Methyloferula stellata AR4: one gene and its partner. The protein of the gene in region 2 interacts with the protein of the main gene of each other region in a pairwise test. Links are inferred from orthologs where the notes say so. Each region holds a gene or a part of one and is shown on either strand. Other genes may lie near its edges.

Region 1 (7,521 bases), 1.4 Mb from region 2 along the record:
GACCGGCATGGAGGCGACAAGCTTGCCGTTGCGTGTATTGACGGCCATCGCGACAATGCCTTTGCCGCCGCGCCCGGTAACACGATATTCGAAAGACGATGTGCGCTTGCCATATCCATTGGCCGAAATCGTCAGAATCACCTGCTCGGCTTCCGACAATTGCGCGAGCCGCTCGACGGAAAGGCTTGCTGCCTGCACGGGCTCGGCCTCAGCGCCTTCCGACGCCACATCGTCGGGCACGACTTCGAGGGCCGTATCCCCCGACGGTTCACCGGCAACGGCACGCCTGTTTTTCAGGTAGGCGAGACGCTCGCCCGCGTCGACATCGATATGGCGCAGGATCGCAAGCGAAATCACCCTGTCGCCTTCGGCAAGCGCGATGCCGCGCACGCCCATCGAATCGCGACCCTTGAAAACACGGACGTCAGTCACAGCGAAACGAATGCACTGACCGTTCGCCGTTGTCAGCAGAACATCCTTGTCTTCCGTGCAGATCTGCACGTCGACGATTTCCTCGCCCTCGTCGATGCGCATAGCTATCTTGCCGGCGCGGTTCACCTGAGCGAAATCGGAGAGCTTGTTGCGTCTCACCGTGCCGCGTGTCGTGGCGAACATCACGTCGAGCGTTTCCCACTTCGTCTCGTCTTCCGGCAAAGGCATGATGGTCGTGATTCGCTCGCCCTGTTCGAGCGGCAGAATATTGACGAGCGCTTTGCCGCGCGCCGTCGGCGCCGACAGCGGCAGGCGCCAGACCTTTTCTTTGTAGACTTGCCCATGTGAGGAAAAGAACAGCACCGGCGTATGGGTTGAGGCCACGAAAAGCCGCGCGACGAAATCCTCGTCCTTCGTCTGCATACCGGAGCGGCCCTTGCCGCCGCGCCTTTGCGCCCGATAGGTCGAAAGCGGCACGCGTTTCACATAGCCGGCATGCGAGACGGTGACGACCATATCCTCGCGCTGGATCAGATCTTCGTCCTCAACACCGGCGTCGCTGTCGAGAATGATGCTTCGCCGTGGCGTCGCATGGGCGGTTTTGATCTCGGTCAGCTCATCTTTGATGATGCCGAAGAGCCGCGTGCGCGAGCGCAGGATGTCGAGATAATCGGCGATCTCGCCTGCGAGCTTGTTCAAGCTCTCGGCAATCTCCTCGCGGCCGAGCGCGGTCAGACGCTGCAGCCGCAGTTCGAGGATCGCGCGCGCCTGCGCCTCCGACAGACGGCAAGTGCCGTTTTCGGTCAAGACATGGCGCGGGTCGGCGATGAGCAAGACGAGCGGCGCCATGTCATGCGCCGGCCAATCGCGCGCCATCAAGGCCTCGCGCGCCGCCGCCGCATCGGCGGAGGTGCGAATGAGGCGGATCACCTCATCTATATTGGCGACGGCGATGGCAAGACCGACTTGCAGATGCGCCGCGTCGCGCGCTTTTCCAAGAAGGTGCCGGATACGCCGCGTCACGACCTCTTCGCGGAAGTCGACGAAAGCGCGCAGGAAATCCTTGAGGTTCAAGACCTCCGGGCGGCCGCCGTTCAGCGCGATCATATTGGCGGGAAAACTCGATTGCAGCGAGGTGAACCGCCAAAGCTGATTGAGCACGACATCGGCGACGGCATCGCGCTTCAATTCGATGACGATGCGCATGCCGTCGCGATCGGATTCGTCGCGCAGATCGGAAATGCCCTCGACCTTCTTCTCGCGTACGAGTTCGGCGATCTTTTCGATCAGCGTCGCCTTGTTCACCTGATAGGGGATCTCGGTGACGATGAGCGCCTCGCGCTCCTTGCGCATTTCCTCGATCTCGACCTTCGCGCGGGTGAGAATGGATCCGCGGCCCGTCAAATAGGCCGAACGGATTCCGGCGCGACCCAAAATGCTGCCGCCGGTCGGAAAATCCGGCCCCGGCACGATCTGCATCAGCTCTTCGATCGTCATCTCGGGCCGATCGATCAGCGCGAGGCACGCATCAATGACTTCGCCCAGATTATGCGGCGGAATATTCGTCGCCATGCCGACGGCGATGCCGCCCGCGCCATTGACGAGAAGATTGGGAAAACGGGCTGGCAGAACGACGGGTTCGTGTTCCTTGCCGTCATAGTTCGGCTGGAAATCGACCGTGTCATTGTCGATATCTTCGAGCAGCGCCATCGCCGGGCGGGCAAGACGCGCCTCGGTGTAACGCATGGCGGCCGGCGGATCGCCATCGACCGAGCCGAAATTGCCCTGCCCGTCGATCAAGGGCAGCCGCATCGAAAAGAGCTGCGCCATGCGCACCAGCGCATCATAGATCGCCTGGTCGCCGTGCGGATGATATTTGCCCATCGTGTCGCCGACGATGCGCGAACATTTCACATGCGGCCGGTCGGGCGTGTGATTGTTCTCATGCATCGAAAACAGAATGCGGCGATGCACGGGCTTCAAGCCGTCGCGCACGTCGGGCAGCGCACGGCTGACGATCACGCTCATCGCATAATCGAGATAGCTGCGGCGCATTTCGTCGGAAATGGAAACGGGGCGAACGTCGGAACCGGGCGGTCCGGCGCCATTCTCGTCGTTATCGGCCAAGGCGGGTCAATCCAAAGCTGCGGGGTATTACCCAACATATAATCTATCGGGCCGCCGATAGCCAGTTACGAGCCGTCAAACAGCTATAAAAACACCCCGTATTTCCAACCACTTACGCGACCATCCCAGAATGTGCACAGGCTGTTGAAGATGCCGCATTTTTTTACTTCTGAACGGCCTCCCCGTGCTGCCAATCGGCAGGCTTGAAACCGTCGCGGTTCGGCATGCGAACCTCCGGCAAAGTTCGCGCATCGAGCACGGCATTGTCAGGCACGATCTTGTTCAGCGAGAGCAGATAAGCTGTGACCGCATAGACCTCGTCATTCGAGAGCGATTGCGGCGCGTTGAAAGGCATGGCGCGGCGGATATAGTCATAGAGGGTGGTCGCATAAGGCCAATAGCTGCCAATGGTCTTCACCGGCTTTGCGCTCTTGAGCGTGCCCTGGCCGCCGACGAGCACCGCCCCGGTCGGCACGGCCGTTTCGCCCTTCTCTCCATGGCAGGACGCGCAGGTTGTTGCGAAGATCTTGGCGCCGTCCTGTACGCTGCCATGGCCGGGCGGCAGGCCCTGGCCGTCGGGGCGCACATCGATATCGAAGGCCGCGATTTCGGCCGGCGTCGGCGCGCGGCCGAAGCCAAAGCGCGCCGGCTCGCCTTGCACCGGCAGCGTAACGAGAATGGCAGCAAGGATCATCGCAGCGCGCGGATCACACAGCATAGGACAAGGCCCCGCTCGGTTCGATGCGCCACGTGTGGATCGCATTATAATGATAGTAGAAGTTGGTCCCGAGCTTGGCGACGAGTGCATCATGCGTCGGCTGCACATTGCCGAACTCGTCCGTCGCCCGGCTCTGCAGCAGAGCTTCGCGGCCGTCCCAGGTCCAGGGTAAGCGAAAGCGCGTCAGGCATTTGTTGAGGACGGGCTCCTGCAATTGCGCCGCGCGCCATGTCGCCCCGCCATCGGTCGAGACATCGACGCGGCTGATCCGGCCGCGGCCCGACCAGGCGAGGCCGGAAATTTCGTGAAAGCCCGGATCGCGCAATTGCTGCCCGCCCGATGGATACGTGATGACCGATTTCACCTCCATGACGAAATTGAAGCTCGTTGCCGTGCCATCCGGCAACAGGCCCGTATATTTCGAGGTTTCTTCGCGTGTAAAAAAGGGCTGATCCCCAACCTTCAAGCGGCGCAGCCATTTGACGCTCATATTGCCCTCAAAACCGGGCAAGAAGAGCCGCAGCGGATAGCCCTGCTCCGGCCGTAGCCGCTCGCCATTTTGCGCATAGGCGAGGATCGCATCGTCGAGCGCCTTTTCGACCGGGATGGAGCGCGTCATGGCGGAGGCATCGGCGCCTTCGGCCAGAAGCCATTTGGCTTGCGGCTTCAAGCCCGCCTCGGCGAGCACGGTCGAGAGCGGCACGCCGGTCCATTCCGCGCAGCTCAAAAGCCCGTGCGAATCCTGCGCGGTCCATTCCTTCTTGGCATTGGCCCAGCCCTGCGTATTGCCGGAACATTCGAGGAAATAGGTGCGCGAAACGGAGGGATAGCGGGCGATGTCCGCCATCGACAGGCTCAACGGACGCTCGACGAGCCCATGGATCAAAAGCCGATGCTGGTCGGGATCGATCGCCGGCACGCCGGCATGATGACGCTCATAGTGGAGACCATTGGGCGTGATGATGCCATGCAGATCCTGCAAGGGCGTGTCGCTATAGGCAGCGCTCGGAAAAGGAAAGTTCATTCCCCCGCGCGTCCGCCGCACGACATCCTTTTCGAAGGGCGAAGGCACGCCATAGGGCGGCGTTTCGATCGGCGCGCCTTGCACCTTCGTCCATTCGGGAATCTTGGACGAATCCGCGGTGTCGGCGCGGCTTCCGCCGCCTGCGAGAAATCCGCCCGCAAGGGCGGCCGCACCCGCGACAAGCCTTCTGCGGCCCGGATCGACGGGCTCCGATTTTTCTTCGATCAAAACAGCCTCTCCTCGAATTTGGCTGGTTAACGCAAGATCGCGCAGCAGGTCCCACTCACATTTGCGGGATATCTATATAGTTAGTCCATTGAATAAATATATTTTTAAAAAAGCAAGAGCCAAACTGCCCAATCGGGCGTCAGGCGGCCCATGCCGGGATTGCTCTATCTCTTTGTTTGAGCGTGGGATCGTCCCAAAGGAGCCGATGCTCTATCGCGCCAAAAATTCCGCGATCTTGGCGCCCAGGGGCGCCAGCGCCGCCAATCCGTTGAGATGACCGTAAGGCCCGAGGATCTCGGCCGTCTCCACAATGGCATGGCCCTGCACGATAGCGGCCGCCGTCGCCAAGACGTGTTCTTGTCGGAACACCTGGTCTGTCGGCGTATAGAGCAGCAAGGTCCGGGCTTTGATCGCCGCGAGATCGGCCGAAAAGGTCTGGTTCGCCTTGACGAGATAGAGAAGATGATTGGCGTCGGAGACGGCAGCCCGGGCCGCAGCCAGATCGGCAATCGCAGCTTCGACCTTGAACCTATTTGCAAGATCGGCCCCAGGATCAGCCCCCTCGACGGCAAAAGCGCGGCCGAATTGTGCATCGGCCCAAAGCCAATGATTGGCTTGAAGCGTGACCAATCGCAGAGCCAGCGTAAGACCTTTGACAGGTTGCGCGTCGGGCGCATAGGCGCCGTTCTTCCAGGCTGGATCGGCATAGATCGGCGCGGCCCAAAGGCCGAGCCAGGCGGTGAGCCACGCGTCGATCACACCTGCGCAAATCACCGGGACGATGCGCTCCATCATGTCGGGGAAAGACGAAGCCCAGCACAATGTCTGCAAGCCGCCCATGGACGGCCCCATCACGGCATGCAGTTTTTTAATGCCGAGATGATCGACAAGTTCTTTCTGTACGCCGACGAAATCGCGGATCGAGACCAGCGGAAAAGAGAGCCCATAAGGCTTGCCCGTATCGGGATCGAGGCTCGCCGGACCCGTCGTCACGACATTCTTGTCGCGCGCATTGAGATTGACGAGCGTATCGGACGAAAAGACGAAATAGCGATCGGTGTCGATCGCTTTGCCCGGGCCGATCAGATCGTCCCAATAGCCGGGCAGCGCGTCTTCTTCCGCATATTTGCCGGCGGCGTGGCTGGTGCCGGAAAAATAATGCGCGATCAGAATAGCGTTCGATTTATCGGCATTGAGCGTGCCGTAGCTTTCCCAGCCGACGCAGAGATTCTTAATGAGCCTCCCGCTTTGGGTCTGGAAGCTCGGAAGCTCGAAGGTTTTTTTCTGGACGATCATGCTCAAACACGATTTCGAGCGCCCTCGTCCTTCGAGACGCATGCTGCGCACGCTCCTCAGGATGAGGGCTAAGCAGCTGATCACAAAGCCGTCATGCAGAGGAGCGCTTCCTTAGAAGCGCGTCTCGAAGCACGAGCGCTTCCCACCAAACTTTAGCAAGCGACTAGAACGGGATATCGTCGTCGATCACATCGGCCATGCGGCCCGACCCTGCGGCCGCCGGGCGCTTCTCCATCGGAGACTGACGGCCAAAGCTCCCGCCGCCCGAGGATTCGTAGGAGCCGGAATCTCCATCCGACATGTCGCCGCCCCGGCCGCGGCTGTCGAGCAGAGTGAGTTCGCCGCGGAAGCGCTGCAAGACAACTTCCGTCACCTTGCGCGGATTGCCGTCCTTGTCCTGATATTCCCTCGTCTGCAATTGGCCTTCGAGATAGACCTTCGAGCCCTTCTTGCAATATTGCTCGGCGATCTTGCCGAGGTTCTCGTTGAAGATCACGACATTATGCCATTCGGTGCGCTCCTTGCGCTCGCCCGACATTTTGTCCCGCCAGGATTCCGTCGTCGCCACGCTGAAGCTCACGACCGAATCCCCCGAATTCATCCGCCGCACTTCCGGATCGCGTCCGAGATTGCCGACGAGAATGACCTTGTTGACGCTTCCGGCCATGACGCTCTCCTCATACTTGAAACTGACATCTTGATATTGACCTTAGACCCGCGCGCCGCCAGGGGCAGCACCGCAATCCAGCCATCCACTAAAGAATAATGTTCTTTATTTGTTCTTAAAGCCTGCTCGCGCTGAAAGCAAGCCTTCCGCGCGGTTTTCCGGCCTATTCGGCGGCGTGCGCGGCTTCCGGTTCCGGGCCGTGGGCGTCGAGTTCGCGCTTTAAAGTGGCGCGGTCGAGTTCATTTTCCCAGCCGGCGACGACGACGGTCGCGACACCATTGCCGATAATATTCGTCAGGGCCCGGTTTTCGCTCATGAATTTATCGATGCCGAGTACGATCGCCATGCCCGGCACGAGTGCCGGATTGATCACTGAAAGCGTCGCCGCAAGCGTGATGAAGCCCGCGCCGGTCACGCCGCTTGCCCCCTTCGAAGCCAGCATGGCGACGACGATGATCGTCAATTGCTGCTCAAGGTCGAGCGGAAAGCCCAGCGCCTGGGCGATGAACAGCGTCGTCAATGTCATATAGATATTGGTGCCGTCGAGATTGAAGGAATAGCCGGTCGGCACCACAAGCCCGACGACGGGTTTCGAACAGCCGAGCTTCTCCAGTTTCCGCATGAGTTGCGGCAACGCGCTTTCCGACGAGCTCGTGCCCAGCACGATCAGAAGCTCATCCTTGATGTAGCGCAGAAACTTCAAGATGTTGAAGCCGGCCAAGGCGGCGATGGTCCCGAGGACCACAAGGATGAAGATCGCCGACGCAGCATAGAACGTCAGGATGAGGCCTGCGAGATTCCAGAGCGCCTCGTGCCCGTATCTGCCGACCGTGTAAGCCATGGCGCCAAAGGCGCCGATGGGAGCGGCCTTCATCACGATATTGATGACACCGAAGACGGCCTGGGTCAGATCGTCGATCACCGAGCGCAGTTTTTCGACGCGGTCGCCGAGCGCCAGCATTGCAAAGCCGAAAAGCACCGAGAACAGCAAAACCTGCAGAATCTCGCCCTTGGCGAAGCCGCCGACGA
Region 2 (6,102 bases):
CCATTGTCGTTCGTCTCGGTGAAGACGGCGATCGCTTTGCCGCCTTGCTTCAATCCGGCCTTGGCGATTTCCGCCTCGACCGTGGCGATCGATTTCATGATCGACTTGAAGCCCGAATCCCAATCGGATTTGGCACGCAGCAAGGCGACCGGGCGCGACGGAATATCGAGCGTCTGCGTCGTGGCATCGTCGGGAATGCCAGGAACGCCGGGTGCGCCCTTGGTTTCCGTGTCGGGCGCAGGTGTCGCGGGCGCGGTAGCCGAAGGCGGCGAGGCGGGCGTCGCGGGGGCCGGGGTCGCCGGGGCTGGGGATGCGGGCGAAGCGGCCTGGGGTTCGGCTTTCGGCTCCGTCACCGGCACGGCCGTTTGCGCAAAAGCCGGTTGCGGGCTGACGCCGCAGGCGAAAAGAACCGCTCCGCAGAGGAGCGCAGCACCGAAAATATGCCTGATGCTAGCGGATTTCATGCGGCGCGCTCCCCTCTCACGTAAGGCTCAGTTTTTAGCGATTTCCCGCCAGAAGCCCCGACTTTCGTCAGTTTCGCCTGCCAAGATTGCCAAGGAATGTCACGGCACCGGTCTTGCCCGCGGTTTTGGCCGGAGGCGCCGATAAGCCATGACTATCAGCCGGTTTTTTCTTATATCATGTCCGAACCGGAGATGAACGGCCGCCCCATGAGCCCGCTTGCGAAAAAGACAGTGACGAAAATGAACGGGCTCGGCAACGAGATCCTCATTCTCGATCTGCGCGGCACCGATCTTTCGGTGACGGCTGAAGAGGTGCGTGCCATCGGCCGCGGCGAAGGTCTCAAATTCGATCAGTTGATGGTGCTTTTCGATTCCCGCGCGAAAGATACCGACGCTTTTATGAAAATCTACAATATCGACGGGTCGGAATCCGCCACATGCGGCAATGGCACACGCTGCGTCGCCTGGTGGCTGCTGCGTGGCACAAGCCGCGATCACCTCACGCTGGAGACGGCGGCTGCGCGGCTTGTCTGCCACCGCAAGGGCGAGTGGAGCTTTTCCGTCGGGATGGGACAGCCGCGCTTTGCCTGGGACGAGATTCCGCTGCGCGGCCCGGTGCCGGACACGGACCACGTTACCTTAGCGCTTTCGCCGCCCGTTGCTTTGCCGGAAGCCACGCTCGTCAGCATGGGCAATCCACATGCTGTGTTTTTCCTGAGCGGTGCCGGGACGCATGATCTCGCAACCCTCGGACCTCTGCTCGAACATCATCCGCTCTTTCCGGAGCGCGCCAATATTTCTTTCGCGCGGGTCGTGTCGCCGGACCATATCATCCTGAATGTTTGGGAACGCGGCACGGGATTGACGCAAGCCTGCGGTTCGGCCGCTTGCGCCACGCTCGTCGCGGCCGTCCGGCGCGGTCTTAGTGCGCGGGCCGCGCGCATCACCTTGCCCGGCGGCGATCTTCATATCGCCTGGCGCGAAAACGATGGCGAGGTCGAGATGACGGGCCCCGTCGCCTTCGAATATGAGAAGAGTCTCGATCCCCTGCTCTTCGCGGGTCTCGCCGCGTGAGTGTCTCCCAAACGATTGAGACAGTCACATTCGGCTGCCGCCTCAATCTCGTCGAATCCGAAGCCATGCGGCGCGAGGCCATCGCGCAGGGCCGCAGCAATCTCGTCATCGTCAATACGTGCGCGGTGACGGCCGAAGCCGTCCGCCAGGCAGGGCAGACGATCCGGCGCTTGAAGCGGGAACACCCGGGCAAGGAAATCATTGTGACAGGCTGCGCCGCGCAGACCGATCCGCAGCGCTTCGCCGCCATGCCGGAAGTTTCCCAAGTGCTCGGCAATGCCGGCAAAGCCGCGTCTGAGACTTGGCGAAGCGAGTCAAAGAGCCATGCGGTTCAAGACATCATGGCACGCTCACCAGACCCCTTGCCGCTCGTCGAAGGCGTCGAAGACCATACGCGCGCCTTTCTCGGCGTGCAGACAGGATGCGATCACCGCTGCACTTTCTGCATCATTCCCTATGGACGCGGACCGTCGCGCTCAGTCCCGCAAGATGAGATCGTCGCAGCGGCGCAGCGGCTCGCTGCGCAGGGCTTCCGCGAAATCGTTTTGACCGGCGTCGATCTCACCTCCTATGGCGACGATCTCGCGGGCCGCCCGCGACTCGGACAACTCGTCAAAACCATCCTCGCCGCCGTGCCGGATCTGCCGCGCCTGCGGCTCTCATCGGTCGATTGTATCGAGATCGACGGTGACCTCTTCGATGCCATCGCGCATGAACCCCGGCTTATGCCGCATCTGCATCTTTCGCTGCAAGCCGGCCACGACCTTACCTTGAAGCGCATGGGCCGGCGGCATTCGCGTAGAGCGGCTATCGAACTCTGCGCGAATCTCAAACGCCTTCGGCCCGATACGACCTTCGGTGCCGATCTCATCGCGGGCTTTCCCGGCGAGACGGACGAGATGTTTCAAGCGACTCTCGATCTGATCGAAGAGTGCGATCTGACTTATCTTCATGTCTTTCCGTTTTCGGCACGGCCCGGCACGCCCGCCGCGAAAATGCCGGCGCTTCCGGGCGCCGTCGTGAAAGAACGCGCGAGGCTTTTACGCGATGCAGGCGATGCAGCCTTGGCTGCGCATCTCGTCCAACATGTCGGGCGGCGCTTGAGCATCCTCACCGAACGCGGCGGTACCGGCCGGGCGCAAGATTTTTCGTTGGTTCAGGTGGGCGATGTGCCTGCGGGGCTCTTGATCGAAAGAGAAATTGTGGCAAGTGACGGAAAAATGCTCGTCGCAGCTAAAGACTTTTATGCTAACTTCTGACCTATGAAACCTTCGATCGCCCTCAATGCACACCGCGAAGACATTCGCAGGATTGTCGCTGCCAACCGCGGGCTGAATCCACGCGTATTTGGTTCGGTCTTACATCAAGAAGATAATGAAAATAGCGACCTCGATTTGCTGATCGACGCGGCGGATGGATTAAGCTTGTTCGATATGGCGACGATTGCTTTGGCCATCGAAAAGCTGATCGAAGCGAAAGTCGATGTAAGAACTCCTGAGGATTTGCCAATAAAATTTCGGAGCGTGGTTCTTGCCGAAGCGCGGCCGGTATGACGGGGGAAAAAGCCGCACGCGTCATCGACTATATAGATCACATTATAGAGGCGATCGTGCGTATTGAAAATTATGTCAACGGCTTCGATCAAGCGTCATTCATGGAAAGTACTCTTGTTCAGGACGCAGTTATTCGTAACATCGAAATTATCGGAGAGGCCGCGAATAAAATAAACGCGGTCGATGTTACTTTTTGGGAAACCCATCCGAATTTGAGGCTCGATGCCGCCTATAAAATGCGTAACAGCTTGGTGCATGGATATTCGACGGTGAACCTGATTACGGTCTGGAATACCGTGCAAAACGATTTGCCCGTTTTGAAAACGGAAATGACGGATTTACAAAACAGGTTGCTTTGACCTGACCGCCGCGCTCACAGAAAACTCTGCGGATCGACATCGACCGCGACGCGTACGCCGCCGCGCTCCGGCGGCCCGGCCTTCAAAAGCGCACGCAAAAAGCTCTGAAGATCGACCGGTTTCGGCGCCCGCACCAAAAGCCGGAAGCGGTGCTTGCCGCGAATGACGGCAATCGGCGCCTCCGCCGGACCCAAAAGCACGATGTCTTTTTCATCCGGCAGGCCGCCGGCAGGTGCGAGCGGCCATTCGCCTTTGCGCGCGAGATCGTAAGCGGCAAAAGCCAAAGCCCTTGCATGCGTTTCAGCGGACGCGCGATCCTTGCCCGAGACGATCAGCGCCGCGAGCCGCCCGAAGGGCGGCAGGCCACCGCGCCGCCGCTGCTCGGTTTCTTCCGCATAAAAGCGTTCCGCATCGCCGGAAATCAGCGCGCGGATCACCGGATGCTCCGGCTGCCAGGTTTGCACCAAAGCGCGGCCGGGCCGCTCCGCGCGGCCGGCGCGGCCCGTCACCTGTTGCAGCAATTGAAAGGTGCGTTCTGCGGCGCGGGGATCGCCCGTCGAAAGGCCGATATCGGCATCGATCACGCCGACCAAAGTGAGCTGCGGAAAATGATGGCCTTTGGCCACGAGCTGCGTACCGATGATGATATCGCAGGAACCCGCCGCGATATCTTCGAGCTCGCGCCGCAGCCGTTCGGTGCCGCCAGGAAAATCGGACGAGAGCACGAGCACTCGCGCGTCCGGGAAAAGCTCCGCCACTTCCTCGGCCAGCCGCTCAATGCCAGGGCCGCAAGCGGTAAGCGAATCGACCGCTTCACATTCGGGGCATTGATCGGGGCGGCGTTCGACATGGCCGCAATGATGGCAGACCAGCGCCTTGCGGAAGCGGTGATCGACGAGCCAGGCCGTGCAATTCGGGCATTGAAAGCGATGGCCGCAGGCCCGGCACAGAGTCAAAGGTGCATAGCCGCGCCGGTTCAGAAACAAAAGCACCTGTTCGCCTTGCGCCAGGGTCTCTTCGACAGCATGAGCGAGACGCGGCGAGATCCATTTGCCGCGCGGCGCCGCCTCCTTGCGCAGATCGACGGCCGCGATCTCGGGCATGGCGCGGCGGGCGTAACGCGATTTCAGCGTGAGGTGCCGGTAGCGGCCCTGTTCGGCATTGACGCGCGTCTCGATCGACGGCGTCGCCGAAGCCAGCACGACGGCGGCTTTTTCGATCTGGCCGCGCACCACCGCCATGTCGCGTGCGTGATAGGTCACGCCGTCGTCCTGCTTATAGGCCGCCTCATGTTCTTCATCGACGATGATAGTGGCGAGATCGTTGAACGGCAGAAACAAAGCCGAGCGTGCGCCAGCCACGACCTTGACCTCGCCTGCCGCGACGCCTGCCCAGATGCGGGCGCGTTTGCGCGACGGCACGCCCGAATGCCATTCGGCCGGCCTTGCGCCGAAGCGGGCCTCGAACCGGTTGAGGAATTGCGCGGTCAACGCGATTTCCGGCATCAGGATCAAGGCCTGCCGGCCTTCCCTCAAAGCCGCCGCTATGGCTTCGAAATAGACTTCCGTCTTGCCGGAGCCCGTCACGCCTTCGAGCAATGTGACGGAAAAGCTTTTGTCTTTGACCGCGGCTGCGAGTTCGTCCGCGGCCGCCTTCTGCGCGGCTTCAAGATGCGGCGGCGCGTAGTCCGGATCGCATGGCAAAGCCACGGGATCGGGCGGCAAAGCGATCGCCTCCAGCGTCCCTTCATCAATGAGCGAATCAATCACGCCGGTGGAGCAAGCCGCCGCCTCGGCCAAGGCGGATTTTAAAAAAGCGAGGCCGCCCTCGGCCGCCGCGATCACGCGCGTACGTGCAGGTGTCAGGCGTTGCGGCGGCGGCCCGGCAAGCCGCACGCCAACGCGGACTTTCTCAGGCCCTGCTTGAAAGGCCGCGCCGATCGCCATGCGCAAAACCATGCCGCGCGGGCTCAAGGTCCAGCGCGCCACCCAATCGACGAACTGCCGCAGCGTGTCGCGCAGGGGCGCGATGTCGAAAAGCGATTCGATGCTTTTGAGATTGGAGCCGGCGCCTTTGCGAATCTGCCAGACGACGCCGACCGTCTGTTTCGTGCCAAGCGGCACATCGACGACATCGCCCGGCGCCACATCGAGATGCGCCGGGATGCGATAGGTGTAAAGCATGTCGATCGCGACCGGCACGAGGACATCGGCGACCGCCTCGTCCACCCCCGCCCGCATCGCCTTGCTCTTGCCGTTCATGGCAAGGTTAGATCATGTTTTCAAAGAGCGGATCAAATTTTTTGCCGCTGATCGGCCCACTGCAGCCTTCTGGTTTGCCCATTGAGCCAAAGCCCCAAGGCAGCCAAGGGGAAGGCCACAACCCAAAGACAGAAGACGAAAAGAAAAGGGCCGCCGAATGCGCCCGTAAATAGAATGCTGGCCGCGTCAAAACCAGAGATGCGCGTGCCGAGATTCGGATCCTGCAACAGCAGGTAGAAACCGAATAGGAAGAAACCGAGAGGCGGCAGGAAGAAGGAGATCAAAGCTCCGCGCAGGCCGAACAGGATCGGAATCAAAAGATATAATGTGAGGAATAGAGCAAGTCCGATCCAGGGATTCATCGTCATTCGCGTCTCCCAAGCTTCGCGGG

The links.
Region 1: the proteins of A3OQ_RS0103195 (region 2) and ssb interact in binary tests that used the Escherichia coli proteins (3 or more experiments, as listed by UniProt). The link is inferred for Methyloferula stellata AR4 from one-to-one orthologs.

What each region holds. Positions count from the first base shown.
Region 1 is NZ_ARWA01000001.1:2,054,984-2,062,504, reverse strand. Bases 4,741-7,521 are described here. They hold ssb (single-stranded DNA-binding protein), read right to left. Parts: upstream 6,493-7,521; coding sequence 5,989-6,492; downstream 4,741-5,988. Other genes in these bases: A3OQ_RS0110165 (dicarboxylate/amino acid:cation symporter), read right to left, coding at 6,656-7,521; A3OQ_RS0110175 (E22 family MetX-like putative esterase), read right to left, coding at 4,741-5,825. Also shown: gyrA (DNA gyrase subunit A), read right to left, coding at 1-2,559; A3OQ_RS0110185 (c-type cytochrome), read right to left, coding at 2,723-3,277; soxC (sulfite dehydrogenase), read right to left, coding at 3,267-4,529; more of A3OQ_RS0110175, read right to left, coding at 4,740-4,740. UniProt on the Escherichia coli protein: Plays an important role in DNA replication, recombination and repair. Binds to ssDNA and to an array of partner proteins to recruit them to their sites of action during DNA metabolism. Acts as a sliding platform that migrates on DNA via reptation.
Region 2 is NZ_ARWA01000001.1:637,991-644,092, forward strand. What follows is about bases 3,089-6,102. They hold A3OQ_RS0103195 (primosomal protein N'), read right to left. Parts: upstream 5,712-6,102; coding sequence 3,465-5,711; downstream 3,089-3,464. Other genes in these bases: A3OQ_RS0103185 (nucleotidyltransferase family protein), read left to right, coding at 3,089-3,091; A3OQ_RS0103190 (HepT-like ribonuclease domain-containing protein), read left to right, coding at 3,089-3,450; A3OQ_RS0103200 (hypothetical protein), read right to left, coding at 5,744-6,079. Also shown: A3OQ_RS0103170 (GyrI-like domain-containing protein), read right to left, coding at 1-464; dapF (diaminopimelate epimerase), read left to right, coding at 672-1,538; tRNA (N(6)-L-threonylcarbamoyladenosine(37)-C(2))-methylthiotransferase MtaB, read left to right, coding at 1,535-2,797; more of A3OQ_RS0103185, read left to right, coding at 2,801-3,088; more of A3OQ_RS0103190, read left to right, coding at 3,088-3,088.